4 regions of the Stenotrophomonas sp. PS02300 genome follow, and region 1 is predicted to be linked to each of the others. Evidence: predicted binding sites of a transcription regulator. Region 1 holds the regulator's gene; each other region holds the start of a gene.
The links. Region 1 encodes FliA, which starts transcription of late flagellar genes. Its sites were predicted from a motif close to TAAAGTTTNNCNNNCNNNGGCCGATAA; they were not measured.
Positions count from the first base shown of each region.

Region 2: QMX79_RS05635 (flagellin) is a predicted target of FliA. The motif match lies at 2,189-2,215, and genes of this name have one in related genera.
Region 3: QMX79_RS05570 (chemotaxis protein) is a predicted target of FliA. The motif match lies at 5,490-5,516, and genes of this name have one in related genera.
Region 4: QMX79_RS05525 (methyl-accepting chemotaxis protein) is a predicted target of FliA. The motif match lies at 3,756-3,782, and genes of this name have one in related genera.

Region 1 is NZ_JASCOP010000075.1:1,042-8,274, forward strand. Features, by position in the region: gene QMX79_RS13635 (flagellar motor protein) at 1-642, opposite strand, end outside; gene QMX79_RS13640 (chemotaxis protein CheA) at 710-2,542, opposite strand; gene QMX79_RS13645 (protein phosphatase CheZ) at 2,547-3,161, opposite strand; gene cheY (chemotaxis response regulator CheY) at 3,161-3,553, opposite strand; gene QMX79_RS13655 (RNA polymerase sigma factor FliA) at 3,570-4,316, opposite strand; gene QMX79_RS13660 (MinD/ParA family protein) at 4,313-5,200, opposite strand; gene QMX79_RS13665 (AAA family ATPase) at 5,187-7,061, opposite strand; gene flhA (flagellar biosynthesis protein FlhA) at 7,213-7,233, opposite strand, start outside.
Region 2 is NZ_JASCOP010000017.1:34,133-41,365, forward strand. Features, by position in the region: gene flgL (flagellar hook-associated protein FlgL) at 1-680, shown strand, start outside; gene QMX79_RS05630 (flagellin) at 928-2,106, shown strand; gene QMX79_RS05635 (flagellin) at 2,300-3,529, shown strand; gene QMX79_RS05640 (flagellin) at 3,726-4,967, shown strand; gene QMX79_RS05645 (flagellin) at 5,176-6,396, shown strand; gene fliD (flagellar filament capping protein FliD) at 6,594-7,233, shown strand, end outside.
Region 3 is NZ_JASCOP010000017.1:20,999-28,231, reverse strand. Features, by position in the region: gene flgG (flagellar basal-body rod protein FlgG) at 1-357, opposite strand, end outside; gene QMX79_RS05595 (flagellar basal body rod protein FlgF) at 463-1,215, opposite strand; gene flgE (flagellar hook protein FlgE) at 1,251-2,474, opposite strand; gene QMX79_RS05585 (flagellar hook capping FlgD N-terminal domain-containing protein) at 2,506-3,186, opposite strand; gene flgC (flagellar basal body rod protein FlgC) at 3,213-3,620, opposite strand; gene flgB (flagellar basal body rod protein FlgB) at 3,624-4,019, opposite strand; gene QMX79_RS05570 (chemotaxis protein) at 4,538-5,482, opposite strand; gene flgA (flagellar basal body P-ring formation chaperone FlgA) at 5,589-6,251, shown strand; gene flgM (flagellar biosynthesis anti-sigma factor FlgM) at 6,333-6,635, shown strand; gene QMX79_RS05555 (flagellar protein FlgN) at 6,632-6,970, shown strand; gene QMX79_RS05550 (ATP-binding protein) at 7,032-7,233, shown strand, end outside.
Region 4 is NZ_JASCOP010000017.1:7,468-14,700, forward strand. Features, by position in the region: gene clpA (ATP-dependent Clp protease ATP-binding subunit ClpA) at 1-237, opposite strand, end outside; gene clpS (ATP-dependent Clp protease adapter ClpS) at 563-892, opposite strand; gene QMX79_RS05505 (hypothetical protein) at 987-1,451, shown strand; gene QMX79_RS05510 (NUDIX hydrolase) at 1,453-1,914, shown strand; gene mnmA (tRNA 2-thiouridine(34) synthase MnmA) at 1,911-3,050, shown strand; gene hflD (high frequency lysogenization protein HflD) at 3,047-3,661, shown strand; gene QMX79_RS05525 (methyl-accepting chemotaxis protein) at 3,812-5,002, shown strand; gene QMX79_RS05530 (hypothetical protein) at 5,101-5,382, shown strand; gene QMX79_RS05535 (bifunctional diguanylate cyclase/phosphodiesterase) at 5,449-7,233, opposite strand, start outside.

The DNA.
Region 1 (7,233 bases):
GTTGTGGTGGATCACGCTCTTGAGCTTGGCCGACACCGGCAGGAACAGCAGGTTGGCCGAGGCGATGCCGTAGATGGTGGCGGTGAACGCGGCGGCGATGCCGTGGCCCAGTTTGCTGGGGTCGGCCAGGTTCTTCATCACCGCGATCAGGCCCAGCACGGCGCCGATGATGCCCAGCGTGGGCGCATAGATGCCCATGCCTTCGAATACTTTGGAGGCGGCCAGGTCCTGGCTTTCCTGGCTGCCCAGTTCGATTTCCATCATGTGCCGGATGGTTTCCGGCTCCACGCCGTCCACCAGCAGCTGCAGGCCCTTGCGCAGGAACGGGTCGTCCTGGGCGTCAACCTGCGCTTCCAGGCCAAGCAGGCCCTGGCGGCGGGCGATGTTGCTCCATTCCACGATCTGGCGGATCAGCTCGGCGCGGTCGCTGGCCGGCGGGCGCACGACCCAGCGCACGATCTTGAAGGCGTGCTTGAACACGGCCGGCGAAGTGTGCAGCAGGATGGCGGCCAGGGTACCGACGATGACGATCACGAAGGCGGCAGGGGACCACAGCGAGGCCAGCCCGGCACCCTTGAGGATGCTGCCGCCGACCAGCGAGGCCAGGGCGAGGAAAAGTCCAATGAGGCTGAGTCTGTCCATTTGTCCGATATCGGCTTGCGGGTGGGGGACTTGAATCGCGGGGCTATCGGGGGTTCAGCCACGCATTTCAATCGTGCGGGGTGCGCAGGCCGTCCACGTCGAGGATGAGGGACATGCGGCCGTCGCCGATCAGGGTGGCGCCGGCGTAGCCGCGCAGGCCGCGCAGGGCCTTGGGCAGCGGCTTGATCACCACTTCCTCGCGGCCACGCACCTGGTCCACCACCAGCCCGAAGCGCGCTTCACCGGCCTGCAGTACCACGATGGTGAGCAGCGGCGAGGGCGCCGGGTCCACGTCCAGCCAGTGGCGCAGGTCCACCAGCGGCAGGGTGTGGGTCTTGCGGTCGAGCACGGCGCGGCCGTCGAACCAGCCCAGCGAGGTGTTGGGTGCGTGCAGCACTTCCATCACGCGCGCCAGCGGCAGCGCGTAGACATCCTCGCCGGCCTGCACCAGCAGGGTCGGCAGGATTGCCAGGGTGAGTGGCACGCGGATCATGAAGCGGCTGCCGCGGCCCAGTTCGGACTGGATCTGGATCTGGCCGCTGAGTTCGCGGATGCGCGACTGCACCACGTCCATGCCCACGCCACGGCCGGAGATATCCGTGACTTCCTGCTTGGTCGAGAAACCGGGCAGGAACACCAGGTGCAGGCATTCCTCGCTGGTCAGGCGGGCGGCGGCTTCGGGATCGATCAGGCCCTTTTCGCGGGCCTTTGCACGCAGGCGTTCGGGGTCGATGCCGGCGCCGTCATCCTGCACTTCAATGCTGACGTAGTCGCCTTCCTGCTGCGCGGATAGGCGCACGTTGCCGCTGCGGCTCTTGCCCTGGGCTTCGCGCAGTTCGGGCATTTCAATGCCGTGGTCGATCGCGTTGCGCACCAGGTGCACCAGCGGGTCGGCCAGGGCCTCGACCAGGTTGCGGTCCAGTTCGGTTTCCGCGCCGATCAGTTCCAGCTCCACTTCCTTCTTCAGGTTGCGGGCCACGTCGCGAGCGACCTTGGGGAAGCGCGAGAACACCTTGCCGACCGGCTGCATGCGGGTGCGCATCACCGCCGACTGCAGGCGCGCGGTGGCGATGTCCAGGGTGGACACGGCGCGGTCCAGTTCTTCGTCGTGCAGGCGCGCGCGCAGGGTCTTGAGCCGGTTGCGCGACAGCACCAGTTCGCCGATCAGGTTGACGATCGCATCCAGGCGCTTGGTATCCACGCGCACGGTGTGCTCGGCTTCGGCCACCGGCTTGTTGGCGGCCGGCTTGGCCGGTGCCGGGGCGGCGACCGGGCGCGGTGCGGCCGCCGGAGCGGGTGCGGGGGCAGCCACTGCCTGCGCGCCGGGGGCGGCGCCGCCATGCAGCTGGTCGAGCAGCGCTTCGAATTCGTCTTCGCCGATCAGGCCGTCGTCTTTCTTTTTCGTCACGGCGGTCGGTGCCGCGCCGCCGTGCAGGGAATCCAGCAGGGCCTCGAACTCATCGTCGGTGATCAGCTCGCCGCTGGAGGCGGCTGCCGCCGCCACCGGGGACGGCGTGGCCGGTCCGTTGACGTCGAACTGCGCGATCAGCTCCGGCGGGGCATAGCCCGGCTCGGTACCGGCAGCCACCGAATCCAGCATGGACTGCAGGTAATCCAGCGATTGCTGGCCGGCGTCGAAGTGGTGGGCCTGCAGCACGGCCTGGCCCGAACGGGCCATGCCAAGGGTTTCTTCGGCGGCGTGGCACAGCTCGACCATGGCCTGGATGCCGAGGAAGCCGGCACCGCCCTTGAGCGTGTGGAACCCGCGGAACACCGCGTTGAGCTGGTCGCTGTCCTGGGGCGACTGCTCCAGCGACACCAGCTGTTCGCCGAGGCGATCCAGGATCTCCTGGGCCTCGAGGATGAAGTCTGCAGCAATGTCGTCCGGAACAGCACTCATGGTTTCAAAGCCCCAAATCGGAAAGCAGGTCGTCGGCGTCCACCTGCGACACCTGATGGCGGTCCAGGCCGCTCACGGCGGGACCGGCCAGGCCGTTGTCGCGCTTGTGGGCGCTGTCGTCCGGCGGCGGCAGGCCGAGCGCGCCGAAGCCTTCGTGCACGCGGCGCACGATGCCCACCACGCGGCGGATGATCTGCCCGGTGAGATCCTGGTAGCTCTGGGTGAGCGCGATCTCGGTGAGGTTGTGGCGGATGCGGTCCAGCTGCTGGTCCTGGTCCGGGCTCAGCCCGTTGGCGCGCAGCTGCTCGGTGAGCGCGCGGCATTCCTCGGCCAGGTCCAGGGTGCGGTGGGTGGCCTGTTCGGTCATCGCCACCACGTGGTCCAGGCGCGCGCAGGCATCGTCCAGCTCGCCGGCTTCGCTGGGCACGGTGGGCAGTTCGCCCAGCGCCTGGCCCAGCTCGCGGGCGAGCCGGTTCAGCCCGGCCATCATCGGCTGGGTGCGCAGCGCGGCCAGGGCGTCGATTTCCCGGCGCCAACCGGCTTCGTCACCGCTTTCCAGCGCGGCCAGGGCATCCTGCAGGCGCTGCACCAGCGCCGATTTGTCGCGAAGGGTTTCCATCAGGCACTCGCCGCCAGGCGCTCGAAGATCTTGCCGAGCTTCTCTTCCAGGGTCGCAGCCGTGAACGGCTTGATGATGTAGCCGTTCACGCCGGACTGGGCGGCTTCGATGATCTGCTCGCGCTTGGCTTCTGCGGTGACCATCAGGACCGGCAGGGTCTTGAGCTTGGCGTCGGCGCGGATCGCCTTGAGCAGGTCGATACCGGTCATGACCGGCATGTTCCAGTCGGTGACCACGAAATCGAACGGCTGGCTCTGCAGCAGGGCCAGCGCGGCATGCCCGTCCTCGGCTTCGGCCGTATTGGTGAAGCCCAGATCGCCCAGCAGGTTCTTGACGATACGACGCATGGTCGAGAAGTCGTCGACGATCAGGATACGCATGTTCTTGTTCAAAGCACTTTCCTCGGTATCAAGTGTTCTCGAGGCCGGCGTCGGCCGCCTCGAAGATCTTCAGTCGGCCACGCAGGCGCAGCACTGCCTGGCCATGGATCTGGCAGACGCGCGACTCGCTGACGCCGAGCACCGCGCCGATCTCTTTCAGGTTCAGTTCCTGCTCGTAGTACAGCGACAGCACCAGCTGTTCGCGTTCGGGCAGCAGGCCGATCGCGTTGCCCAGTTCGCGGCCGAACTCGCCGCGCTCCAGCACCTGCTGCGGGGTCGGGCCGCCCTGGGCGACGGTATCCAGCTCGCCCTGGTCTTCGATCCGCGATTCCAGGCTCAGCACCTGGCCACGCGCGGCGTCTTCCATCAGGCGCAGGTAATCGGGCAGCGGCATGTCCATCGCGGCGGCCACTTCGGTGGCGCTGGCGGCGCGGCCGGTGCTCTGCTCCAGGCGGCGGATGGTAGAGGCGGCGTCACGGGCACGGCGGTGCACCGAACGCGGCACCCAGTCGCCCCGGCGGATCTCGTCGATCATCGAGCCGCGGATGCGGATCGAGGCATAGGTTTCGAACGAGGCGCCCTGGTCGGCGTCGTAGCTGCGCGAGGCCTCGATCAGGCCCATCATGCCGGCCTGGATCAGGTCGTCGACTTCTACGCTGGCCGGCAGGCGTGCGGCCAGGTGGTGGGCGATGCGCCGGACCAGGTCCGAGTGCTGGGCAATGCACTCGTTGGCTGCGGCGCGCTGCACCTCTTTGTATTGTGCGGCGCCTTTCATGCGGTCACCCCGCGTTGCTTGAGGATGCGTTCCAGGAAGAATTCAACGCCGCCGCGCGGCTCGGTCGGGGCCTGCCAGCGCGCGGTGCGGCGGGCGATCTCGGCGATCGCCTGCGCCGACGGGCTGGACGGGTAGGCCTTCACCACCGGCTGCTGGCGCTGCACCGACAGGCGCAGCCAGTCGTCCTGCGGCACGCAGCCCAGGTAGTTCAGCGAGACATCGGCCAGGAACTTGTCGCAGACCCGGCTGAGCTTTTCATACAGCACGCGGCCTTCGTTGGGGTCGCGCACCATGTTGGCCACCACCTGGATGCGGTCCACGCCACGTTCGCGCGAGAGCACCTTGATCAGGGCATAGGCGTCGGTGATCGAGGCCGGCTCGTCGCAGACCACCACCACGGTGTCCTGGGCGGCCTGGCAGAAGGTGAGCACGCCGTCGGTGATGCCGGCAGCGGTGTCGACCACCATGAAGTCGAGGTCGCGTTCCAGTTCGGAGAACACGTTGACCAGGCCCACGTGTTCGGCCGGCTGCAGTTCGGCCATGTGGCGGCGGCCGGACGCGGCCGGCACCACCAGCACGCCGCCGGGGCCTTCCAGGATCACTTCATCCAGCGTGCAGCGCCCGGCGACCAGGTCGGCCAGGGTCAGCTTGGGCTGCAGGCCCAGGATCACATCGATGTTGGCCAGGCCCAGGTCGGCATCCAGCAGCAGCGTGCGCTTGCCCATGTCGGCCAGCGCCACGGCCAGGTTGGCCGACACGTTGGTCTTGCCCACGCCGCCCTTGCCGCCGGTGACGGCGATGGTGCGGACCGGGCCCAGCGGCTGGCTGCGGGTGGCCGACAACGGGAAGGTCCTGGTCAGGTTTTCATACTCACGCGACGGCATGGTTCAACTCCGGGTTGCAGGGCATATCGGCCGCGCGGCGCAAATCTTCAAGGCGAAGTACAAGATTGGCTGCACTGGCCCGGTGCAGGTCTTCGGGAACGTCCTGGCCATCGGTGACCCAGGTGATCGGCAGGCGGTGGTCGACGGCCACCGACAGGGCGGTACCGAAGCGGCCGGTCTCGTCCAGCTTGCTCAGCACCACGCCCTGCGGGTTGGCGCCGCTGAAGCGGCGGACCACCTCGTCCATGTCGCCGAAGCTGGTGTTGGCCGGCAGCACCAGCAGGGTGCGGATCTGTGGAGCGGCACGCAGCCACTGCAGCTGGGCGGCCAGGGCGCGGTCACGCGGGCCCAGGCCGGCGGTGTCGATCAGCACCAGCTTGTAGTCCTTCAGGCGCTCCAGCAGCTGGGCCAGGTCGCTGCCGCTGTTGGCTTCATGCACGGCGATGCCAAGCTGGCGGCCGAAGCCGTACAGCTGCTCGCGGGCGCCGATGCGGGCGGTATCGGTGGTGACCAGGGCCACGTCGCGGGCGGCGTGGGCTTCGGCGAAGCGCGACGCGAGCTTGGCGATGGTGGTGGTCTTGCCGGCACCGGTGGGGCCGACCAGGGCGATCACGCCGCCGGCCTCGAGCGGGTCGACCGGGGCGATCGGCAGCTTCTTGGACAGCAGGCCCAGCATCAGGCCGCGGCCGCGGTGGGCTTCGGTGTCCAGCGGGATCTGCAGGGCCACGTCGCGGCAGATGCCGGCGTCGAAGCCGTATTCGTCCATCAGGTCCAGCGCGGCGGCACGCACCGCCGAGCCGCGCAGGCGCTCGTCGGTGAAGCGGTTCATTTCGCGCTCGATGACGGTGCGCATGCCGGCCACTTCATGGCGCAGCTGGCGCAGTTCCTCATCGTCGCGGACCAGGGTCACCGGGGCGGCGACGGCAGGCAGCGGGACGGTGATGACCTCGGCGGGCACCGTCGGTTCGTTGGCGGCCTGCAGCGTCGGCTCGACCGGGGCAGCAACCGTCATCGCAGCAACCGGCGCGGCGAAGTCGTCCACAGCCACCGGGGCGGGTGCAGCAAACACCGCCGAATCGTCGATCTGGATGGCCGGGCTGGCGGCGGCCGGGACCACCGGCACGGTTTCCCACAGCGGGGCGGCCGGGGTTTCGAGCGGAGCGCGCTGCATCTGCTGCGCCGGCATCTGCGGCAGCTGCGGCGGCACGCTGGTGCGGCCGGCCGGGGCGTGCATCTCAAACAGCGGTGCTTCGTCCAGCGGCGGGTCGATGATGAAGCGGGCGCGGTTGGCCGGGGCCGGCGCAGCGGCGCGGACCGGTGCTTCCACAACGACCGGTGCGGCGTCGGCGACCGGCGCAGCCACGGCGCGTTCGGCGGCGGCAGCCTGTTCGACATTGAACGGGGCGAAGATCTGTTCCGGCAGCTGGTGGGCCGGCTGCACGTTGGCGCGGGCCAGGGTGGCGGCGAAGCCGCTGCTGCCCGGCGGCGGCACGATTTCGTTGGCGCTGTCCAGGGTGCGGCCGGTGGCGCCCACGGCGGCGCGGGCCAGGGCGGCCACGGCCGAGGTGGTGGCGGCGACCGGTTCCGGCGCGGTGGCCGGTGCCTTGCGGCGGGTCACGGCGGCGATCACCGCATCGGCGGCATTGCGCGGGCGCGGGGCCGGCGGCGGCGGGGCCACGTCCTTGCGCGCCGCTTCCAGTGCGCGCTGCACCGCGCCTTCGTCATAGTTCGCCGCGGCCACGATTTCCACGCCTTCCTCGATCCGGCGATTGGACAGGATCACGGCATCCGGACCGTGTTCCTTGCGCACCAGGTTCATGGCAGAGCGCATATCGGGAGCGACGAAGCGTTTGATTTTCATGCTGTGGTACCGGGACTGGGGCGGCTGGGGGGTGGAAGGGAAGCGCTGGTTGTCGGTGGTCTGCACGGTCCGGGGTTCCCTTCTTGTCCTGCTGCGGTGATTGCGAAATGGGGGTGTCTGTTTTCTGACGCGTTGCTGTCGGAGTTCCGGCTCAGCTGATCGTGCCGACCAG
Region 2 (7,233 bases), on a different contig from region 1:
ATGCCCTGCCCGGCAGCGAGATCTTCCTGCGCATCCGCACCGGTGATGGCACCCTGGACGGCAGCGCCGCCGGCACCAACACCGGCACCGGCGTGCTCACCACCTTCGGCCGCGACCCGGCCTCGGGCAGCTGGGATGGCGCCAGCTACACCCTGCGCTTCACCGGGCCGGACGCCTATGAAGTGGTCGATGCGACCAACACCGTGGTCAAGACCGGCGCTTTCAAGGCCGGCGAAGACATCACGTTCGAAGGCGTTTCCATGCGGATCGAAGGTGAACCCAAGGCGGGCGACAGCTTCGGGATCGGCGCTGCCGATGCCCGCGACATCTTCTCCACCCTGGACGGCATGATCAACGCCCTGGACAACGCCGCCGACGACCCGACCGCCGTGGCCCGCCAGCAGAACATCCTGCAGGCCGGCATCCGTGACGTGGCCCGTGCCTCGGAGAAGTTCATCGACGCCCGCGCCGCCGGCGGTGCCCAGCTCAAGGCCATCGACGATGCCGGCGCTCTGCGCGAGGCCAACGGCGTGACCCTGAAGACCACCCTGTCGGCCATGCGCGACCTGGATTACGCCGAAGCCATCGGCCAGTACCAGCTGGAACAGATTTCCCTGCAGGCCGCGCAGACGATTTTCACCCAGATGCAGCAGATGTCGCTGTTCAACGCGATCCGCTGACATAGCGCGCACGCCGGGCGCCAGACGCCCCGCGCTGCAGGCTTTCGCGCGTGTTCCGGCCCCTGCCGGACGCGCGCGACCACCGACCATCACCCCTCCCGGGTGATGTTTTCCGCGTATTTTTTCTCAAGGCTTCGCGCCAACCGCCGTTATCTCTCCTGCAACAGCTGCATCCGCCACGGGTGCGGACTCTGCGTCAACTCCGGGTGCACGCCGCGGCCGGAACTTGCCCACAGGAAAGAGATAAATGGCACAAGTAATCAATACCAACGTGATGTCGCTGAACGCACAGCGCAATCTGTCGACCAGCGGTTCCAGCCTGGCCACCACGATCCAGCGCCTGTCCTCGGGCCTGCGCATCAACAGCGCCAAGGACGACGCGGCCGGCCTCGCCATCTCCGAGCGATTCAGCACCCAGATCCGCGGCCTGGACGTGGCCGTGCGCAATGCCAACGACGGCATTTCGCTGGCCCAGACCGCCGAAGGCGCGATGGTCGAAATCGGCAACAACCTGCAGCGCATCCGTGAACTGTCGGTGCAGTCGGCCAACGCCACCAACTCCGACAGCGACCGCGAAGCGCTGAACGCCGAAGTGAAGCAGCTGACCTCGGAAATCGACCGCGTTTCCCGCCAGACCAACTTCAACGGCACCAAGCTGCTGGACGGCTCGTTCTCGGGCGCGCTGTTCCAGATCGGCGCCGATTCGGGCCAGACCATTGGCATCAACAGCATCGTTGACGCGAGCACCGATACGCTGGGCAGCGGCAAGTACGCCGCGGAGCAGAAGAGCACGGGCGCCATCTACGGCGATGCCGCAGCGGCAGACGGCAAGGTCACCGGCTTGAAGGTGAACAACGTGGATATCGGCGACGTGTCCTTCAAGGCGGGCGAATCGGCCATCGACGTTGCCAAGAAGACGGTCAACGCGCTGAACGACAAGATGGACCAGACCGGCGTCTACGCCTCGCTGGACAAGGCTGGCGTGATGACGCTGACCTCGCTGAAGTCGGGCCAGGCCTTCGAGTTCACCGCCGGTACTACCACCGACGCCGACCTGGCCCCGGCCTTCGCCGGCATTTCGGCGACCAAGGTCGATGCCGCGGTCAGCGACACCGTGAGCGGCGTGAACATCTCCAGCGTCGCTGGCGCCCAGCGCGCTCTGTCGGTCATCGATGATGCGCTGAAGTCGGTCAACTCCTCGCGCGCCGACATGGGTGCGATCCAGAACCGCTTCACCTCCACCATCGCCAACCTGAACACCACCTCCGAAAACCTGTCGGCCTCGCGCAGCCGTATCCGCGACACCGACTACGCCAAGGAAACCGCCGAACTGACCCGCACGCAGATCCTGCAGCAGGCCGGCACCGCGATGCTGGCCCAGGCCAACCAGTCGCCTTCCAGCGTGATGAGCCTGCTGAACGGCTGATCCCGGCAGTAGATGCATCACAGAAAACCCCGCCCCGGCGGGGTTTTTTTGTTGACAAGCGCAAAAATCCCCCTGTCGACCCTAAAGGTTCCCGGCGGGGTGTCGTTAATGATTTCAACCAGGGCACATCGCCCACTGCCTCCCCCGGGGCACCCCAAAAAACCGCAATACCTTCGTATCCAGGAGCACGGAAATGGCACAAGTCATCAACACCAATGTGATGTCGCTGAACGCACAGCGCAATCTGTCGACCAGCGGTTCCAGCCTGGCTACCACCATCCAGCGCCTGTCCTCGGGCCTGCGGATCAACAGCGCCAAGGACGATGCCGCCGGCCTGGCCATCTCCGAACGCTTCAGCACCCAGATCCGTGGCCTGGACGTTGCCGTGCGCAATGCCAACGACGGCATCTCGCTGGCCCAGACCGCCGAAGGCGCGATGGTCGAAATCGGCAACAACCTGCAGCGCATCCGTGAACTGTCGGTCCAGTCCTCCAACGCCACCAACTCCGACAGCGACCGTGAAGCGCTGAACGCCGAAGTGAAGCAGCTGGTCTCGGAAATCGACCGCGTTTCGCGCCAGACCAACTTCAACGGCACCAAGCTGCTGGACGGCTCGTTCTCCGGCGCCCTGTTCCAGGTCGGCGCCGATTCGGGCCAGACCATCGGCATCAACAGCATCGTCAACGCCAGCGCCAGCGCGCTGGGCGGCGCCAAGTTCGATACCGGCACGTTCACCCTTGCCCAGGGCGCCGCCAATGGCGACGTCAAGATCACCGGCATGGAAATCAAGGGCGCCGACGGCAACTCCTACAAGCTGTCGGACATCGAAGTGAAGGCCGGCGTCGACCTGGCTGCCACCCAGAAGGCCGCCACCGCTGCCGTCGCCGCCGCCATCAATGAAAAGATGGACCAGACCGGCGTCTATGCCGAAGCCGGCGCCTCCGGTGCGGTCAAGCTCACCTCGGTGCAGAACAACGTGGACGACAAGGGCGTGTTCAATGCCATTGACGTGACCTTCGGCAGCGTCGGCACCACCACCGGTGTTGCCCTGCCGGGTGCCGCCTACGCCCCGACCAACGCTGGCGCGCAGGCCCTGCTCAAGACCAACTACGCCTCCGACCTGGACATCTCCAAGGTCGCCGGCGCCCAGCAGGCCCTGTCGATCGTCGACAAGGCGCTGACCGCGGTGAACTCCTCGCGTGCCGACATGGGTGCGATCCAGAACCGCTTCACCTCCACCATCGCCAACCTCGGCACCACCTCGGAAAACCTGTCCGCTTCGCGCAGCCGTATCCGCGACACCGACTACGCCAAGGAAACCGCCGAACTGACCCGCACGCAGATCCTGCAGCAGGCCGGTACCGCGATGCTGGCCCAGGCCAACCAGTCGCCCTCGAGCGTGATGAGCCTGCTGCAGGGCTGATCCCTGCACGGCATTCGCTCTACGAAAGACCCCGCCCCGGCGGGGTTTTTTCGTTCCAGCCATTGACACCCGAACATTTTCTGCCGTGGACCCCTAAAGGTTCCCCCCGGCGTGTCGTTATTGATCTCAAGCAGGGCACATCGCCCGCTGCCCCTCACGGCAGCCCACCCAACCCGCATCACCCAGGAGCACGGAAATGGCACAAGTCATCAACACCAATGTGATGTCGCTGAACGCACAGCGCAATCTGTCGACCAGCGGTTCCAGCCTGGCCACCACCATCCAGCGCCTGTCCTCGGGCCTGCGGATCAACAGCGCCAAGGACGATGCCGCCGGCTTGGCCATCTCCGAACGCTTCAGCACCCAGATCCGCGGCCTGGACGTTGCCGTGCGCAATGCCAATGACGGCATCTCGCTGGCCCAGACCGCCGAAGGCGCGATGGTCGAAATCGGCAACAACCTGCAGCGTATCCGTGAACTGTCGGTGCAGTCGGCCAACGCCACCAACTCCGACAGCGACCGTGAAGCGCTGAACGCCGAAGTCAAGCAGCTGGTCTCGGAAATCGACCGCGTTTCGCGCCAGACAAACTTCAACGGCACCAAGCTGCTGGACGGCTCGTTCTCCGGCGCCCTGTTCCAGGTCGGCGCGGATTCGGGCCAGACCATCGGCATCAACAGCATCGTCAACGCCAGCAGCTCCTCGCTGGGCGGCTCGCAGTTCGACAAGAACTCGCTCACCGTCGCCGCAGCAGGCGTGACCGCCGGCCTTGGCCTGACCATCACCGGCATGAAGGTGACCGGTTCGGACGGCAAGGCCATCGATCTGGACACCATCAATGTCAAGGCCACCGGCACCACCGCCGCCGACATGCAGGGCGCCGCCGCCAAGGCCGTGGCCGCCGCGCTGAATGAAAAGATGGACCAGTCCGGCGTCTACGCCGAAGTCGACAAGACCGACCCCACCAAGGTCAACCTGACCGCGATCAAGGACAGCACCGACGCCACCGGCGCCTTCAAGGCCTTCGTGGTCACCGCAGGCACCTGGACCGACACCGCCGCCACCCCGGCCACCAAGACCGCCCCGACCTTCACCACCTCCCCCGCCGCGCCGACCACCAAGAGCTTCGCCGCCGGCCTGGACATCTCCAAGGTGGTGGGCGCCCAGCAGGCCATCGACGTGGTCGACAAGGCCCTGAAGGCGGTCAACTCCTCGCGTGCCGACATGGGTGCCATCCAGAACCGCTTCACCTCCACCATCGCCAACCTCGGCACCACCTCTGAAAACCTGTCGGCCTCGCGCAGCCGTATCCGCGACACCGACTACGCCAAGGAAACCGCCGAACTGACCCGCACGCAGATCCTGCAGCAGGCCGGTACCGCGATGCTGGCCCAGGCCAACCAGTCGCCCTCGAGCGTGATGAGCCTGCTGCAGGGCTGATCCCTGCGCGTGGTACGCACTACGAAAAACCCCGCTTCGGCGGGGTTTTTTGTTCCGGATTTTTCCACGATTTTCCGCATCAATTGATTAAAGCTTGTTGACAAAGTGTCGCTAATGATTTCAGCCATGGCATGACCTAACGCGTGGCCTCCCCGCAAGGGGAAACACCTCTACCACCGGCGACATCATCGCCACCAGGAGCAAGAAAATGGCACAAGTCATCAATACCAACGTGATGTCGCTGAACGCCCAGCGCAACCTGTCCACCAGCGGTTCCAGCCTGGCCACCACGATCCAGCGCCTGTCCTCGGGCCTGCGCATCAACAGCGCCAAGGACGACGCGGCCGGCCTGGCCATCTCCGAGCGTTTCAGCACCCAGATCCGTGGCCTGGACGTGGCCGTGCGCAACGCCAACGACGGCATTTCGCTGGCCCAGACCGCCGAAGGTGCGATGGTTGAAATCGGCAACAACCTGCAGCGTATCCGTGAACTGTCGGTGCAGTCGGCCAACGCCACCAACTCCGACAGCGACCGTGAAGCGCTGAACGCCGAAGTGAAGCAGCTGACCTCGGAAATCGACCGCGTTTCGCGCCAGACCAACTTCAACGGCACCAAGCTGCTGGACGGCTCGTTCTCCGGCGCCCTGTTCCAGGTCGGCGCTGACTCGGGCCAGACCATCGGCATCAACAGCATCGTCGACTCCAGCACCAGCAAGCTCGGCAGCGGGTTCTTCGCCGGCGACTACGTCGGCACCAGCCTGGCTGGCGCCGATGCCGCCACCGCCGACACCAAGTTCAGCGGCCTGCAGATCTCCTACACCCCCAAGGGTGGCACCGCGCAGACCGTCACCATCGCCGACTTCAACGTGAAGGCCGGCCAGTCGATCACCGCTGCCACCGCCGCCGCGATCAACGAAAAGATGGACACCACCGGCGTCTACGCCTCGGTCAAGAGCGGCGTGATCACCCTGGGCGGCATCAAGGACGGCCAGGCCTTCGACGTCGCCTACGGCGGCACCGTCACCGCTGGCGCCACCGCAGTCACCGCCGCCAACGTTGGCCTGACCGAAACCAGCACCGCAGCCAACAGCGGCACCGTGTCGACCACCAAGACCTCGGTCGGCGACCTGAACATCAGCTCCGTTGCCGGTGCCCAGCGCTCGCTGGCGATCGTCGACAACGCCCTGAAGGCCGTGAACTCCTCGCGCGCCGACATGGGTGCGATCCAGAACCGCTTCACCTCCACCATCGCCAACCTGAACACCACCTCGGAAAACCTGTCGGCCTCGCGCAGCCGTATCCGCGACACCGACTACGCCAAGGAAACCGCCGAACTGACCCGCACGCAGATCCTGCAGCAGGCCGGCACCGCGATGCTGGCCCAGGCCAACCAGTCGCCCTCGAGCGTCATGAGCCTGCTGCAGGGCTGATGCCTGCAGAGGGTGCGTAACAGGAAACCCCGCTCCGGCGGGGTTTTTTCATGGTCTTGGCATGGCGCTTGCACCTGCTTTGGCATCAGCGCGCCCGCCGGATGGCGGTGGCGCTCAAGCCTCCCCGTTCCGGGCCGATACCACCTGCAGGAAGCGCAGGCGGTTGCGTGCCCACTTTTGAAGACAGGACTGCAGACATGGCGATTGGCACCATTGGTACCGGCCTCGATATTCCCACCCTGGTGGCCCAGCTGGTCGCCAAGGAGCGCGAGCCCCAGGAAAACCAGATCAATTCCGCCGGCACTGCCGCCAGTGCCAAGTTGTCGGCACTCGCCACCCTCACCAGTGGCATGACCAACCTGCAGACCACCCTGGCCAGCCTGATCAAGAACGCCGACAAACCGTCGTTCAAGACCAGCACCATCACCGATTCCAACTTCACCGCCAGCATCGACACCTCCGACGGCGCCGCCTCGGCCTCGGCCGGTACCCACCAGGTCGAAGTCAAATCACTGGCGCAGGGCCAGAAGCTCAGCTCCGGTGCCTATGGCAAGGATGCGGTCGTGGGTGATGGCACCCTGACCGTGGCCTATGGCGACAAGACCTTCGATGTCGTCGTCAACGAAGACAGCAAGCTCACCGACATCGCCGCTGCCATCAACAAGGCGGCCGGTGGCAAGGGCGTCACCGCCAGCGTCATCACCGCCGACGACGGCCAGCACCTCGTGCTCAGCGCCGTCGACACCGGCCTGGCCGGCGCCGTCAAGATCACCGCCAGCGGCGGCAACGGCGGCCTCAGCGGCCTTACCTACGACGGCACCGCCGGCTCGGGCATGA
Region 3 (7,233 bases), on a different contig from region 1:
CGAGCCGTCACGGGTGTACGCCGACGAACCATCGGGCATCTGCACTTCGAAGAAGCCGCGGCCGTTGACCATCACGTCCAGCGCGCGGCCGGTCTGCTGCTGGCTGCCCTGTTCGAAGTTCTTCGAGGTAGCCACCACGCGCACGCCGGTACCCAGCTGCAGGCCGGTCGGCAGCTGCGTCTGGGCAGACGAAGAACCGCCAGGCTGGCGCACCTGCTGGTACAGCAGGTCTTCGAAGCTGGCACGGTCCTGCTTGAAGCCGGTGGTGTTGGTGTTGGCGAGGTTGTTGGAAACCACCGACATGCGCGTCTGCTGCGCATCCAGTCCGGTCTTGGCGATCCACAATGCCTGGTTCATGGCCTTGTTCCTGTGTTGATGCGGGTGGCCACGCGGGGTGGCCGTTGTCCTGGCTGATGCATGGCGCGTGCCACAACCGCGCCGGGATTACGTCGGGGGCGCCGGTCAGCTGCCCAGGCGCAGCAGGGAGTTGGCGCTGCGGGCGTTTTCGTCGCCGTGCTTGATCACCTTCACCTGCATTTCGTACTGCCGCTGCAGCTGGATCATCTGCACCAGCGCGCCGGCGGCATCCACGTTGCTGCCTTCCAGCTGGCCGCTGTCCAGCGACTTGCCCTGGGCCTGCACGAACGGCTGCTGCGGGTCGGTGTTGCGCATCAGGCCGTCCAGCCCGCGCTCCAGCCGCGCATCCTCGGCGGCGACCACGCGCAGGCGGCCGATCACCGCCATGGTCTGCGGGCCTTCCCCCTGCGGGATGATCGAGATGGTGCCGTCGTTGCCGATGTCCATCGCCTGGTACGGCGGAATCGCGATCGGGGCGCCGTTCTCGTCCAGCACCGGATGGCCGCCGGCGGTTACCAGCTGGCCATTGGGCGTGATCGACAGCGATGCACCGCGGGTATAGGCCTCGCCGCCCCCGGTGGGCGCCTGCACGGCCAGCCAGTTGCCGGCGTCCAGCGACAGGTCCAGCGCGTTGCCGGTGATGTGCTGGGCACCCTGGCGCCGGTTGAAGCCGGCATCCACGTGCAGCGCGTCCACGCGCGAGGCGTAGCCGGCACCCTTGATCGGGAAGGCCTCGGTGTTGGCGAGGGCTTCCTTGAATCCGGGGGTATCGGTGTTGGCCAGGTTGTGCGACAGCGTGCCCTGCGCCTGCAGGGACGCACGTGCACCGGTCATCGCGACGTAGAGCGCCTTGTCCATCGTTGTATTCCCGTGCTGCTGCGATCAGTGGCTCATCAACGGATGTTGATGATGGTCTGGGTGATCTGGTCCATCGTGGAGACCATCTGCGAGTTGGCCTGGAAGTTGCGCTGGGCGGTGATCATGTTGACCAGCTGCTCGGTCAGGTCGACCGTGGAGGACTCCAGCGAACCGGCCTGGACCTTGCCCAGGTTGGAGCTGTCGGGTGCGCCGGTACGCGGGGTGCCGGAGCTGAAGGTTTCCACCCACAGGTTGTTGCCCTTGGCTTCCAGGCCCTGCGAGTTGTTGAAGGTGGTCAGCGCGACCTGGCCCAGCGGCTTGTCGTCGCCGTTGGTGTAGCGGGCGTAGACCACGCCGTCTTCGGACACGGTAATCTCATTGAGCTTGCCGGCCGCGTAGCCGTCCTGCTGGGTGTTGCGCAGTGCGAACTTCTCGCCGTACTGGGTCGACCCGGTGACATCCAGGGTCATCGCCAGGGTGCCGGCGCCGGTAGTCGGGGTGAACGGGTCCATCACGATCTGGCCGTTGGCCGGGTTGGTCAGCGCGCCGGCATCGTTGAAGCTCAGCGTGGTCGGGGTGCCCACGGCCTGGCCGTCGACGTAGTTGTAGACCTGCCATTCGTTGGCGGTGGCGGTCTTGACGAAGTACGAGGTCTGGGTGTGGCTCACGCCCAGCGAGTCGTACACGGTGATGCCGCCGGTGGACTGGTTGTAGCTGTTGGAATCGGTCGGGTCGAAGGTGGCCAGGGTCGGTTGCTTGGCGTTGGCCGGCAGGGTGAAGGCCACGTTGACCTTGCCGGTCTGCTTGGGCGGGCTGTCGGTGGTGAGCAGCTGCAGGTCGGTGAGGCGGCCGCTGTCGAAGCTGGTGCCGTCGGCATTGGGCGCGAACACCTGCAGGCGTGCACCCTGCGGGTTGGTCACATAGCCGGCCTGGTCGGTCTGGAAGTTGCCGGCGCGCGAATACACGCGGGCGCCGTTCATGTTCATGGTGAAGAAGCCCTCACCGGAGATCGCCATGTCCAGGCTGCGCCCGGTCTGTTCGTTGTTGCCCTGCGAGAACTGCTGGGCCACGTTGGTCAGGCGCACGCCCGAGCCGACCGCGTTCTTGGACAGGCCGTAGCTGGTGGCCGAGAACAGGTCGGCGAACTCGGCGCGCGATTCCTTGAAGCCGGTGGTGTTGACGTTGGCGATGTTGTTCGCGGTGACGTTCAGGTCGGCATTGGCGGCATTGATGCCGGACAGCGAAATGTTGAAGCCCATGGGGTTCTCCTTGGATGCGTGACGAAGGGACTCAGCTGACGCGCAGCACGTAGTCGATCGGGGCCGTGCCCAGGCCCTTGAGGTTGAGGTACAGGCCGTCCGAGCCGACGGTGACGCTTTCCACCGGTGCTTCGACGTAGGTATTGATCTTGGTCTGGGTGCCGGCACTGTCGGTGTGGGTGGCGGCGATGGTGTAGCTGCCGGCGGCCATGCGGTTGCCGTTGGCATCCTTGCCATCCCAGTCGAAGGTCACTTCGCCGGCTTCCTTGGCTTCCACGCTGAGCTGGGTGACCTTCACGCCGTTGGCGTCGGTGATGTCCACGGTGACGTAGCCGGCGCCGGGCGCGGCGACCATGCCGCTGGTATCGCCTTCGGCCTCCAGCTGCCACTTGGTGGAGGGCACCAGTACGTCGTGGCCGACCAGCGCGGCGCCGCGCAGCACCTGGTCGCCGGCCATCGATTCCTGGAAGCCCTTGACGGTGCTGTTGAGGTCGTTGATGCCCTGCACCTGCGACAGCTGCGCCATCTGCGCCACCATCTGGGTGTTGTCCATGGGCTTGAGCGGATCCTGGTGCTGCAGCTGCTCGGTCATCAGGCGCAGGAAGTCGGCCTGGTCCAGGGTGTCCTTCTTCTTGGTGGTGCTGCTGTTGGGTGCGTTCAGGCCCAAGGCGCTGTAGATGTCGGTGTTGCCGACGCCGCTGGTGCTGCTCATGACGGTATGTCCTGCAATAAGAAGGGTCAGCGACCCATGGTCAGGGTGGCCAGCGCCAGTTCCTTGGCGGTGGTGAGCATCTCCACGCCGGCCTGGTAATTGCGCGAGGTCGAGATCAGGTTGACCATCTGGGCAACGGGGTCGACATCGGGCTGGTAGATGTAGCCATCGCCATCGGCCAGCGGGTGGCCGGGTTCGTAGCGCTTGATCGGCGCGGCGTTGCTCTGGCTGATTTCCTTGACCTGGACGGTGGTGATGTTCGGGTCGGTGCGGCTGGTGACCGACTGGAAGATCGGTTCCAGCGGCTTGTAGACGGCATCGGCCGAGCCGGCGATGGTGTCGGCGTTGGACAGGTTGGAGGCCAGCGTGCTCATGCGCACGGACTGGGCCTGCAGCGCGGAGCCGGCGATATCGAAAATGGGCAGGTTGCTCATGGCTTATTGCCCCGTGATCGCGGTGAGCATGGAGCGCACCTTGGATTCGACGAAGCTCAGCGAGGCGCGGTATTCCAGCGCGGCGCGGCCATAGGCGGCGCGCTCGGCATCGGGATCGACGGTGTTGCCGTCGATGCTCGGCTGCACGCCTTCCTTGGTGATCTGGAACGGGTTGAGCCCACCACCGATGGTGAAGTGCTGCTCATTGGTGGTCCGCATGAGACCGTTGCTGTCGGCACCCTGGGCGTTGCGCAGGGCGGCATCGAAGTCCAGGTCCTGGGCCTTGTACCCGGGGGTATCGGCATTGCTCAGGTTGCTGGCAATCAGCTTCATCCGCTGCTCGCGCAACGGCATGGCCTGGGCATGGACACCCAGATAGTCGGAAATCAGGTTGGGCATGGCGCTCTCCCACGGGACGATGTGGGGGAGGGTGCAAGGTGTGTGCCAGAACGTGGGATGGGCCCGTAACGGTTACTCGCCCATGGTTGATTGATCCGGATCCCGATGGGCCCGTAATGGGTATGTGCCCATGGTTGATTGATCCGGATCCTGATGGGCCCGTAACAATTCGTAGCCCCGGCCGTTGGCCGGACACCGCGCGCAGCGCGGCCCAAGTATCCGGAGGCGTTTACGTAAGGGTTGCGACCAACACCCCGGCGTTTATACGTTCCGAAGAAGCCCGTCAGGCGTTCATGACCCCGGAACGAAGAGCAGCCGGCCAACGGCCGGCGCTACCGCTTCGGACGCTTTAAACGCCGGAGGGATGACCGGAACCGCGGTTTGCCGTGCCCGGACGCTTGGGCCGCGCTGCGCGCGGTGTCCGGCCAACGGCCGGGGCTACGAATTGTTACGGACCCATCAGGATCCGGATCAATCAACCATGGGCCCAGCAACCGTCACGGGCCGTTTCCGGCGCCTCAGGCCGCCAGGGCGACCTTCCGGAGGCGGTCGAGTACGAAATCGGCCAGTTCGTGCGGGGAATACTTCGCCACGAAGGCGTTGGCGCCGACCCGTTCGACCATGGCGTTGTTGAATACGCCCGAGAGGGAGGTGTGCAGCAGCACGTACAGGCCGGCCAGGCCCGGGTGGCGACGGATTTCCGTCGTCAGGGTGTAGCCGTCCATGGCCGGCATTTCGATGTCCGAAATGACCATGGCGTAACGCTCGGCCGGGTTTTCGCCGGCGGCGTGGATCTGCAGCAGGTGGTCCAGCGCCTGCTTGCCGTCCGAGAGCAGGGTGGCACCCACGCCCAGCTGGTCCAGCACGCTGCGGATCTGCTGGCGGGCCACGCGCGAGTCGTCCACCACCAGTACCTGCAGCTGCGGGGCGTCGGCCGGCAGCGCCATCGAGGGGTCCAGGACCGCCTCGCCACGCACCTGGGCGATGTCGGCCAGCACGCTTTCCACGTCGATCACCTGGATAAGCTCACCCTGGAAGCGGGTGACGGCGGTCAGGTAGCTCGATTCGGCGCCCAGCTCCGGCGGCGGGTGGATGTCCTCGACCGCGATGTTGACGATGCGCTCCACGCCGCTGACCAGGAAGCCCTGGATAGAACGGTTGAACTCGGTCACCACCAGGTAGCCCGGCGCCTTGTCAGCGTCCGGCTCGCGCTCGGGGTGGCCGATCGCCAGGCCCAGGTCCAGCACCGGCACCGAGCGGCCGCGCACGTCGGCCACGCCGGCGAACTGGCTGGGCAGCCCGGGCACCTGGAACAGGTCCGGCCGGCGCAGGACTTCCTGCACCTTGAACACGTTGACGCCAAAAAGCTGACGTCCGCCTAGGCGGAACAGCAGCAGGGCCAGGCGGTTGTGGCCAGCCAGGCGCGTGCGCTGGTCGATGCGGTTGAGCAGGTCATGTGACATGGGAGTGGTATCGGCGCCAACCGCGTTCACTTGAGCGGGCAGATGACCGCGTGAACGGCACGGCGCTTGCATGGTGCTGCGCATGTGCCATGCCCCCGGAGCCGCCATGCGTATCCTTCTTATAGTTGTCACGCTGATCGCCTTGGCAGGTGCGTCCCCGCACGCCCGGGCCGCCGGCGGCTGGCAGCCTGTAGACAGCATCCGCGCCGCCGCGCTGTCCACGTTGCCGGCGGGCAGCGAAGGCGACACGACCCTGGATTCGGCGCTGCGCCTGCCGGCCTGCGGCCAGGACCTGCGCGCCCAGCCCACCGGCACCAGCACCGTGGAGGTCAGCTGCCCCGACGCGGGCGGCTGGCGCCTGTTCGTGCCGGTGAAGGTGCGCCGCAACCAGACCGTGCTGATCCTCAATCGTGGCATTGCCGCTGGAGAAACCATCGGGGTGGCCGATATCACCACTGCACAGCGTGACGTGGCCCGCATTGCCGGTGCTGCCCTGGCCGATCCGGCCGTGGCGGTGGGGCGGGTGGCGCGGCGTACGCTGAGTGCCGGCAGCCTGCTGTCGGCCAACGACCTGGTCGCCCAGCGTCTCATCCGCCGCGGCGACAGCGTCGCACTGGTCTCCCGTTTTGGCGGGGTCGAAGTCCGGGTGGCGGGCAAGGCACTGGCCGATGCAGGTGAAAATGAACGCGTATCCGTGGAAAATCTGTCGTCACGCAAGGTGGTCCAGGGCACGGTGGCGGCCAGTGGCGACGTTTTTGTGACGCGCTGACCACTCCAGCACGCAAAATCTCCTAAAGATGCCGGCCCCCGTGCCGTTATCCCTTGTGAACCGTAACTCCCAGGACAACCCATGAGCCAGAAAATCGACGGCAACCTGCAGGCGACCGCCCATCTGCGCAGCATTGCGCCGGGCAACAAGCCCAGCGTGAGCACCGATGCCCCGGCGCGGCCGGTGGAAGCGGCCGACAGCCTGAAGCTGACCGGCGAGGCCACCAGCCTGCAGGCCCTGCAGCGCGAACTGAGCACCGCCCCGGCGATCGATGCCGGCCGCGTGCAGGCCGTGCGCGAGTCGCTGCAGAACGGCACCTACAAGATCAACCCGGACGCGATCGCCTCGCGCATGCTTGAGCTGGACCAGCAGCTGCAGAAATGAAGCTGGCCATGAGCGAGCCTCTGCAGCGCCTCAGCGATGCCCTGGACGTCGAACGCCAGGCATTGGTGGAGCATGACGTCCAGTCCCTGATCCGCGCCACCAGCGCCAAGCTCGATGCGCTGCGTGCGCTGGAGCAGGTGTTGCCGGTGGGGCAGAACGAACGCCTGCAGGAACTGGCCGAGCGCAACCGCGCCAACGGCGTGCTGCTGGCGCGCCGCCGCCGCGAGGTCAACTGGGCGCTGCGCCAGCTGGGCCGCAGCGAAGCCTCCTCGGCGTACGACGCCAAGGGCCAGGCCAACACCCTGCATACGCGCCGGCCGCTGGCCGTCGCCTGAGCGCCACGCCGGATCGCGCTCCAACACGGATATAGTGGGCACCTGTTTCAACTGCCCCGATGTGACCGTGACCGTGCCCACCACTTTTGTCACCGCACCGCTGCCGCCGCAGCCGGTTCTGCTTGCGCTGTTCGAGCGCATCAACGAAGGCGTGCTCCTGTTCCGTGATGACGGCAGCGTCGCCGTGGCCAATGCCGCCGTGCGCGGCATGCTTGGCCAGGCCGAGATCGAGGCCGGCGTGGATCCCGCGCAATGGCTGCGCC
Region 4 (7,233 bases), on a different contig from region 1:
GGGCTGGGTGTCGCGGCCGTCATCTTCGGCCAGGCGCGAGACGGAGACCTCGATGGCCTGCTCCAGCTCCTGGCGCAGGCGGTCGGCGTCGGCCCCGCATGCCTTGAGCACGGCCTGGGCGGACGGGTTGTCGAGCAGTGCCAGCAGCAGGTGTTCCACCGTCATGAACTCATGGCGGGCCTCACGGGCGCGCTTGTAGCACTGACCGATGGTGTGTTCGAGGTCTTTACTGAACATGTTCTACTCCGGCGGCAGTTGAGAACAATATGCGGCCTACCTGCACAATTTCCATCACCCTACTGGATCGGTGCGTTCAGATGGCGTTATCACTTGCGCGATCATGCCCCAGACACCGCCAGCATTGGCTGCCCACCCGTGATGGCGACGTCATCGACCGATTGCAGGCGCCCCGCCCCCTTGGCGGTCCCCGGCGCTTTCCCTGATTGACGGGCATAAAGGGCGGGAACGGCCATGCGTGGGCCGGCCAACGGCCGGCGCTACGAATTGTTACGGACCCATTGGGATCGGGATCAATCAACCGGAGGGCGCCGGGAACGCCGTGTCAGCCGGCTTTTTCCATCGTGCACAGCAGCGGATGCTGGTTCATGCGCGAGAACTCGTTGACCTGGGCGACCTTGGATTCGGCCACCTCGCGGGTGAACACCCCGCACACGCCACGGCCACGGGTGTGCACGTTGAGCATCACCTGGGTGGCTTTTTCCAGATCCATCGAGAAGAAGTGCTGCAGCACGGTCACCACGAAATCCATCGGGGTGTAGTCGTCGTTCAGCAGCATCACCTGGTAGAACGGCGGCGGCGCGACCTCCGGCCGGGCCGGTTCCAGCGCTACGCCGTGGTCGTGGTGGGGTTCTTGGGAGGGCTCGCGGGGCATCCGGACATTATAGACGCCGCACCGGCCGGATTGGACGTTGGCCCCCTGCCCCCGTCACAATCCACTCATGGATACATACTTTCACAGGGATTTCATGAAAAGGATCGCCACCGCGCTGCTGCTGACCGCCACCGTGTTCGGGGCCCAGGCCGCAACGCCCGACAAGGCCGTCGGCCGCGTGCTGGATACGCTGAAGTACCCCTATGAGATCGACGAGGACGGCGACTACAAGCTGGTGTTCGATGTCGAAGGCGACCGCACCCAGCTGGTGTTCGTGCGCTCGGCTGTGGAAGAGTACGGCAAGCACCGCATCCGCGAGATCTGGTCGCCGGGCTACAACGCGCCGGGCAAGCAGTTCTCCGCCGCAGTGGCCAACCGCCTGCTGGAAGACTCCCAGGACGCCAAGCTGGGCGGCTGGGTCAAGCAGGAGCAGCTGGCCATGTTCGTGGTGAAGGTGGATGCCAACGCCAGCGCCGATGCGCTGAGCGAGGCCATCGAGGCGGCGATGAACACCGCCGATGCGATGGAACTTGAATTGACTGGAACGGACGAATACTGACGTGAACGAAGTGCAGGACCTGCGCTGGGCGCCGCATGTGACCGTGGCCACCGTGGTGGTGCGGGACGGGCGCCTGTTGCTGGTGGAAGAAGCCATCGACGGCCGCGCGGTGCTGAACCAGCCGGCCGGGCACCTGGAGCCGGGCGAAAGCCTGGCCGCCGCCGCCGTGCGCGAGACGCTGGAAGAATCGGGCTGGACCGTCCGCCTGACCGCCTTCATCGGCACCTACCAGTGGACCGCGCCCGACGGCACGCCTTTCCTGCGCTTCGCCTACGCGGCCGAGCCGATCTCGCATGACCCTGCCCGCCCGCTGGACACCGGCATCCTGCGCGCGCTGTGGCTGGACCCGGCCGAGCTGCAGGCCGAGCCGTCCCGGCTGCGCAGTCCACTGGTCTGGGAGGTCGTTGCCGACTTCCTGGCCGGCCAGCGCCACCCGCTGTTGATCGTGAAGGAGGTTGCATGAGCACCCCGCGCATCATGGTCGGCGTTTCCGGCGGCGTGGATTCGTCCGTGGCCGCCTGGCGGCTGGTCCAGCAGGGCGAGCCGGTGGCCGGGCTGTTCATGCAGAACTGGGCCGACGACGGCAGCGGCGACTGCCGTGCCGAAGACGACCGCCGCGATGCGGTGGCCGTGTGCGGCCTGCTCGACATCCCGTTCCACTTCCGCGACTTCTCCAGCGAGTACTGGCAGGGCGTGTTCGAACACTTCCTGGCCGAATACGCGGCCGGACGCACCCCCAACCCGGACGTGCTGTGCAACCGCGAAGTGAAGTTCAAGCACTTCCTGGATGCGGCCCGCGAGCTGGGTGCAGAGCGGATCGCCACCGGCCATTACGCCCGCATCGCCCAGGTGGGCGGGCGCTGGGCGCTGCTGCGCGGCGCCGACCGCAGCAAGGACCAGAGCTACTTCCTGCACCAGCTGGGCCAGGCCCAGCTGGCCGCCACCCTGTTCCCGATCGGCGACCTGCAGAAGAACGACCTGCGCCGCATCGCCCGCGATGCGCGCCTGCCGACCCACGCCAAGAAGGACTCGACCGGGATCTGCTTCATCGGCGAACGCGATTTCCGCGAGTTCCTGGGCCGTTACCTGCCGGCGCGCACCGGCGAGATCCAAGACCCGGACGGCAACCGCATCGCCGAGCACCCCGGGGTGTTCTATTTCACCCTGGGCCAGCGCGAGGGCCTGAACATCGGCGGCGTGCGTGGCCGCCCGGCGGCCCCGTGGTACGTGGTGGGCAAGGACGTGGCCAGCAACGTGCTGTACGTGGACCAGGACCGTGAAAGCCCCTGGCTGCAGTCGACCCGGCTGCATTCGGAAACCGCCCACTGGATCGCCGGGGCACCGCCTGCCCGGCAGTTCGAGTGCACCGCGCAGACCCGCTACCGCCAGCCGGACGAGCCCTGCACGGTGCGGGTGCGCGACGATGGCAGCGTGGACGTGCGTTTCGCGCGGCCGCAGCGTGCCGTCACCCCCGGGCAATCCCTGGTGTTGTATGACGACGAGGTCTGCCTGGGTGGCGCGGTGATTGCCGCCACCGATGCGCCGCTGGAGCAGCGCCTGCGCACCGCCCCTTCCCCCTTCGAGGTATCTGCTGCATGAGTTTTTCCATCGACGACCGCGTCCTTGCCCTGGCTGGCATCGCCCAGGCGCTGCAGCAGGTGCGCCGCATCGCCGAAACCGGCCATTCCGAGGCCAGCGTGGTCCGCACCGCCATCGACAGCGTGTTCCGGATCGACGCCGACAGCCCGCAGGCCATCTACGGCAGCGCCGCCAACCTGGCCCCGGGCCTGCGCCTGCTGCACAACTATTTCCGCAGCCAGGGCCAGGACGAGATCCTGCCGCGGCTGGCCCTGGCCGTGCTGCAGCTGGAGCGCCGCTTCGTGCGCGAGCACGCGGTGGTCGCGCAGGTCAGCCAGGGCATCGCCAGCGCCCAGCGCCAGGCCGCCGAGCTGAACGACAGCGCCCACCCGGACGTGCTGTCCAGCCTGGGCGGGCTGTATGCCGACACCATCAGCCACCTCAAGCCGCGGGTGATGGTCCAGGGCAACCCGCACTACCTGGCCCAGGCCGGGGTGGTGGCCGAGATCCGCGCGCTGCTGCTGGCGGCGGTGCGTTCGGCGGTGTTGTGGCGCCAGACCGGCGGCCAGTACTGGGATTTCCTGATCTCGCGCAAGGCGATGATCGAAGCGGTTGACCGTCAGCTGCGCTGACGGAAAGGAGTGACGACCAACGGTCGTCACCTACCGGGACGGGCTGACGACCAACGGTCGTCACCCACCGGCGCACAAAAAAGTGCGCCGTGGCTAAAGCAAACGGGGGTACGGCCGATACATCCTCCGTGCACCTCCCCGAGAACGTCCATGTACTCACGCCTCTTCACTAGTCTGGCCGCCCCCCTGGTCCTGACCCTCCTGCTTCCCTTCGCCATCGGCTTCGAATGGCCGGCCGCCCTGCGCTGGGCGATCCTGACCACGATGACGCTCAGCTGGCTGGGGTTCGCGTGGTGGACCGCCCGCGCCCAGACCCAGCGCTCGCCCGAGCATGCCCGCATGATGCGGGAACAGGACCAGCTGCTGACCGAGCTGCGCTCGTTCGTCGGCAACGAAATCGACGGCTCGCGTGGCGAAATCGAACGCGCCCGTGACCTGATCCGCCAGGCCGTGGCCGGCCTGGGTGGCAGCTTCGATGCCATGAACCGCAAGTCCCGCCAGCAGAGCCAGGCACTGGCCCGCATCGTCGATCGCGCCGGTGAAGACGGTGGCGCCGGCGTCGACGTGGCCCGTTTCGCCCAGCACGCCAGCCACCGCATGGAACAGCTGGTGGAAGCGCTGGAACAGGTCAGCGGCCAGAGCAGCAACACCGTGCAGCACATCGACCAGATGGCGCAGCACCTGGATGGCATCTTCGCGCTGCTGGAAGACGTCAAGTCCATCGCGGACCAGACCAACCTGCTGGCGCTGAACGCGGCCATCGAAGCGGCGCGCGCCGGTGAAGCCGGCCGCGGCTTCGCGGTGGTCGCCGACGAGGTGCGCAACCTCTCCGAGCGCTCCACCACCTTCAACGAGCAGATCCGCAAGCTGGCGCACAGCTCCAAGGATGCGATCGCCAAGGTCCGCGAAACGGTCTCCAACATGGCCTCGCGCGACATGGACCGCTCCCGCGAAGCGCGTCACGAAGCGGCCGCCATGCTCGACAACGTGGCCCAGATCAATGCGTCGCTGGGCGAAGGCATGCGCGAGATCTCCGAGTGCGGCCGCGCCATCGACAGCAGCGTGGCCGAAGCCGTGCGCGCCCTGCAGTTCGAGGACATCGCCACCCAGGCCCTGGGCGGCGTGCACACCCACCTGGACCGCCTGACCTCGATCAACCGCGAAGCGGTGGGCCTGCAGGAACTGCTGCACCGTAACGGCGGCGTGTTCGATGCCGAAGTGGCCACCGCCCTGCAGCGTACCGGCAACCGCCTGCGCGAAATGCGCAGCGAATGGGAACGCCCGCCGCACAAGCCGGTGAGCCAGCAGAGCATGGCAGCCGGTGCGGTTGAACTGTTCTGATCCGTGATTGATGCCGGCAACGGCATTCCACGAGGGCCCCGGCATTGCCGGGGCTTTCGTGCGTGTAGCACCCTGACCCCACTGTTGAAGACTGCCGCATGCTGTTGAACGCCGCCCCCAGCCCACTGATACCTGCCGGAAACGGCGCGTCGCCCGACGCCGTGGGCGAGGTCATCCACCCTGCCCCGGCGCCCGTGGCGCCGAAGAGCGGCCGTGCGCTGTTGGCGGTGCTGGAACAGCAGGCGCAATGGGAACTGGCTGGGATGATGGCAACCGCCCCGGCGGCAGCGCCGCTGGATCCCGCGTTGGCGGGACTGGCCTGGGACCTGGGATTGAGCGGGACCGCGCTGGACGCGTCCGGATCTGCTGGCGCCGCATAGCAAAAAGCAGGTCCGGTTGATGACCGGACCTGCTGATGCTCTAGCAAATGCAACGCCCGCGGGCGGTTACGGCGCGACCGGAACCCGTGGCGATTCGCCGACCACGGTCGGCAGTGCCTGCAGCTGTCCGCCACCGAGCTTCAGCCACTGCGCCAGGTCACGCGGGGTGAGCGGGCGCGAGTACAGGTAGCCCTGGATCTCATCGCAGCCCTGGCGGCGCAGCATCGCTTCTTCCTGCTCCGTTTCCACGCCTTCGGCCACCACCTTCATGCCCAGGGCATGGCCCAGGTGCACGATGGCCTGGGTGACCTCGGCGGTGCCGGCATCGTGGAGCATGCCCTGCACGAAGCTGCGGTCGATCTTCAGGCGGCCCACCGGGAAACGGTTGAGGTAGTGCAGGTTGGAGAAGCCGGTACCGAAATCGTCCACCGCCAAGGGCACGCCGTGCCGCTCCAGCACATCGAAGCAGTGGCGCAGCACGTCGGTGTCACGGATCAGGGCCGATTCGGTCAGCTCCAGCTCCAGCCGCTGCGGCGCCCAGCCATGGGCGTGGCAGATGTCGATCACCCGTTCGGCGAAGCCGCGGTCGCGCAGCTGCACGGCCGACACGTTCACCGCGATCCGGTCGAACTTCAGCCCGGCCCGGTCCCACACCGCCGCCTGGCGGCAGGCCTCGGCCAGCACCCAGTCGCCGATGCGCACGATCTCGCCGCACTTCTCGGCAATGGGAATGAACTCGGCCGGACTGCAGTAGCCGATGCCCGGGCGGTGCCAGCGCAGCAGCGCCTCGATGGCCGGTGGCTGGTCCTGCGCGGCATGCAGCAGTGGCTGGTAGGCCAGGCTGAACTCTTCGCGCTCGATGGCGCCCAGCAGCGCGTGCTCGATCTCCAGCTTGCGCTGGATGCGCAGCAGCGCGTCCTGGCTGTAGTACTGGTAGGTATTGCGCCCGGCCTCCTTGGCGGCGTACATGGCCGCGTCGGCCGCGCGCAGCAGCGAATCGAAATCCGTGCGGCCTTCGTCGAGCATCGCAATGCCCACGCTGGCGCCCACCTTCAAGGTGGTGTCACCGCGCTGCAGCGGCTCGGCCAGCGAGACGATCAGCTTGCGCGCCACGTGCCCGGCATCTTCCGGGTCGGCCAGGTCGCGCAGCACCACGATGAACTCATCGCCGCTGAAACGCCCGAACAGGTCGGCGTTGCGCAGGTTCTGGTGCAGCCGCGCCGCCGCGGCCTTGAGCAGCGCATCGCCGGTGGCATGGCCGAAGGTGTCGTTGATGGTCTTGAAGCCATCCAGGTCGATGAACAGCATCGCCAACGGTGCGCCGCGATCGCGCGCTTCCTCGATGGCGTCGGCGGTCTGCTCGCGCAGCAGCATGCGGTTGGGCAGGCCGGTGAGCAGGTCGTAATGGGCCAGCAGCTCGATCCGCTCGTTGGCTTCGCGTTCGCGGGTGATGTCACGGAACAGCACCACGAAGCGGGTCGGCAGGCCATCGCGATGGTCCAGCTCGATCAGTACCTGCACCCAGATGCGCAGCCCGGACTGGCGGTAGAAGCACAGGTCCAGCTGTTCGGGCAGGCCGCCGGCGGCAATGCGCGCCAATGCGGCCTCGAAGGCGTCGCGCGAATCCTGCGTGTACAGCGCCAGCGCCTGGTCCAGGCTGATCGGTTCCTTGCGCAGGCCGTGGATGCGGTAGCACTCCTCGGTCCACTGCATGTGGCGGGTGGCCACGTCGATCTCGCAACCGCCGATGCGGCCCAGCGCCGAAACCCGGTTGAGCAGCTCGGTGCGCCAGCGGATCAGCGCATCGGTCTGGTGTTGTTCGGTGATGTTCTGGACCTGGCCGAGCAGGCG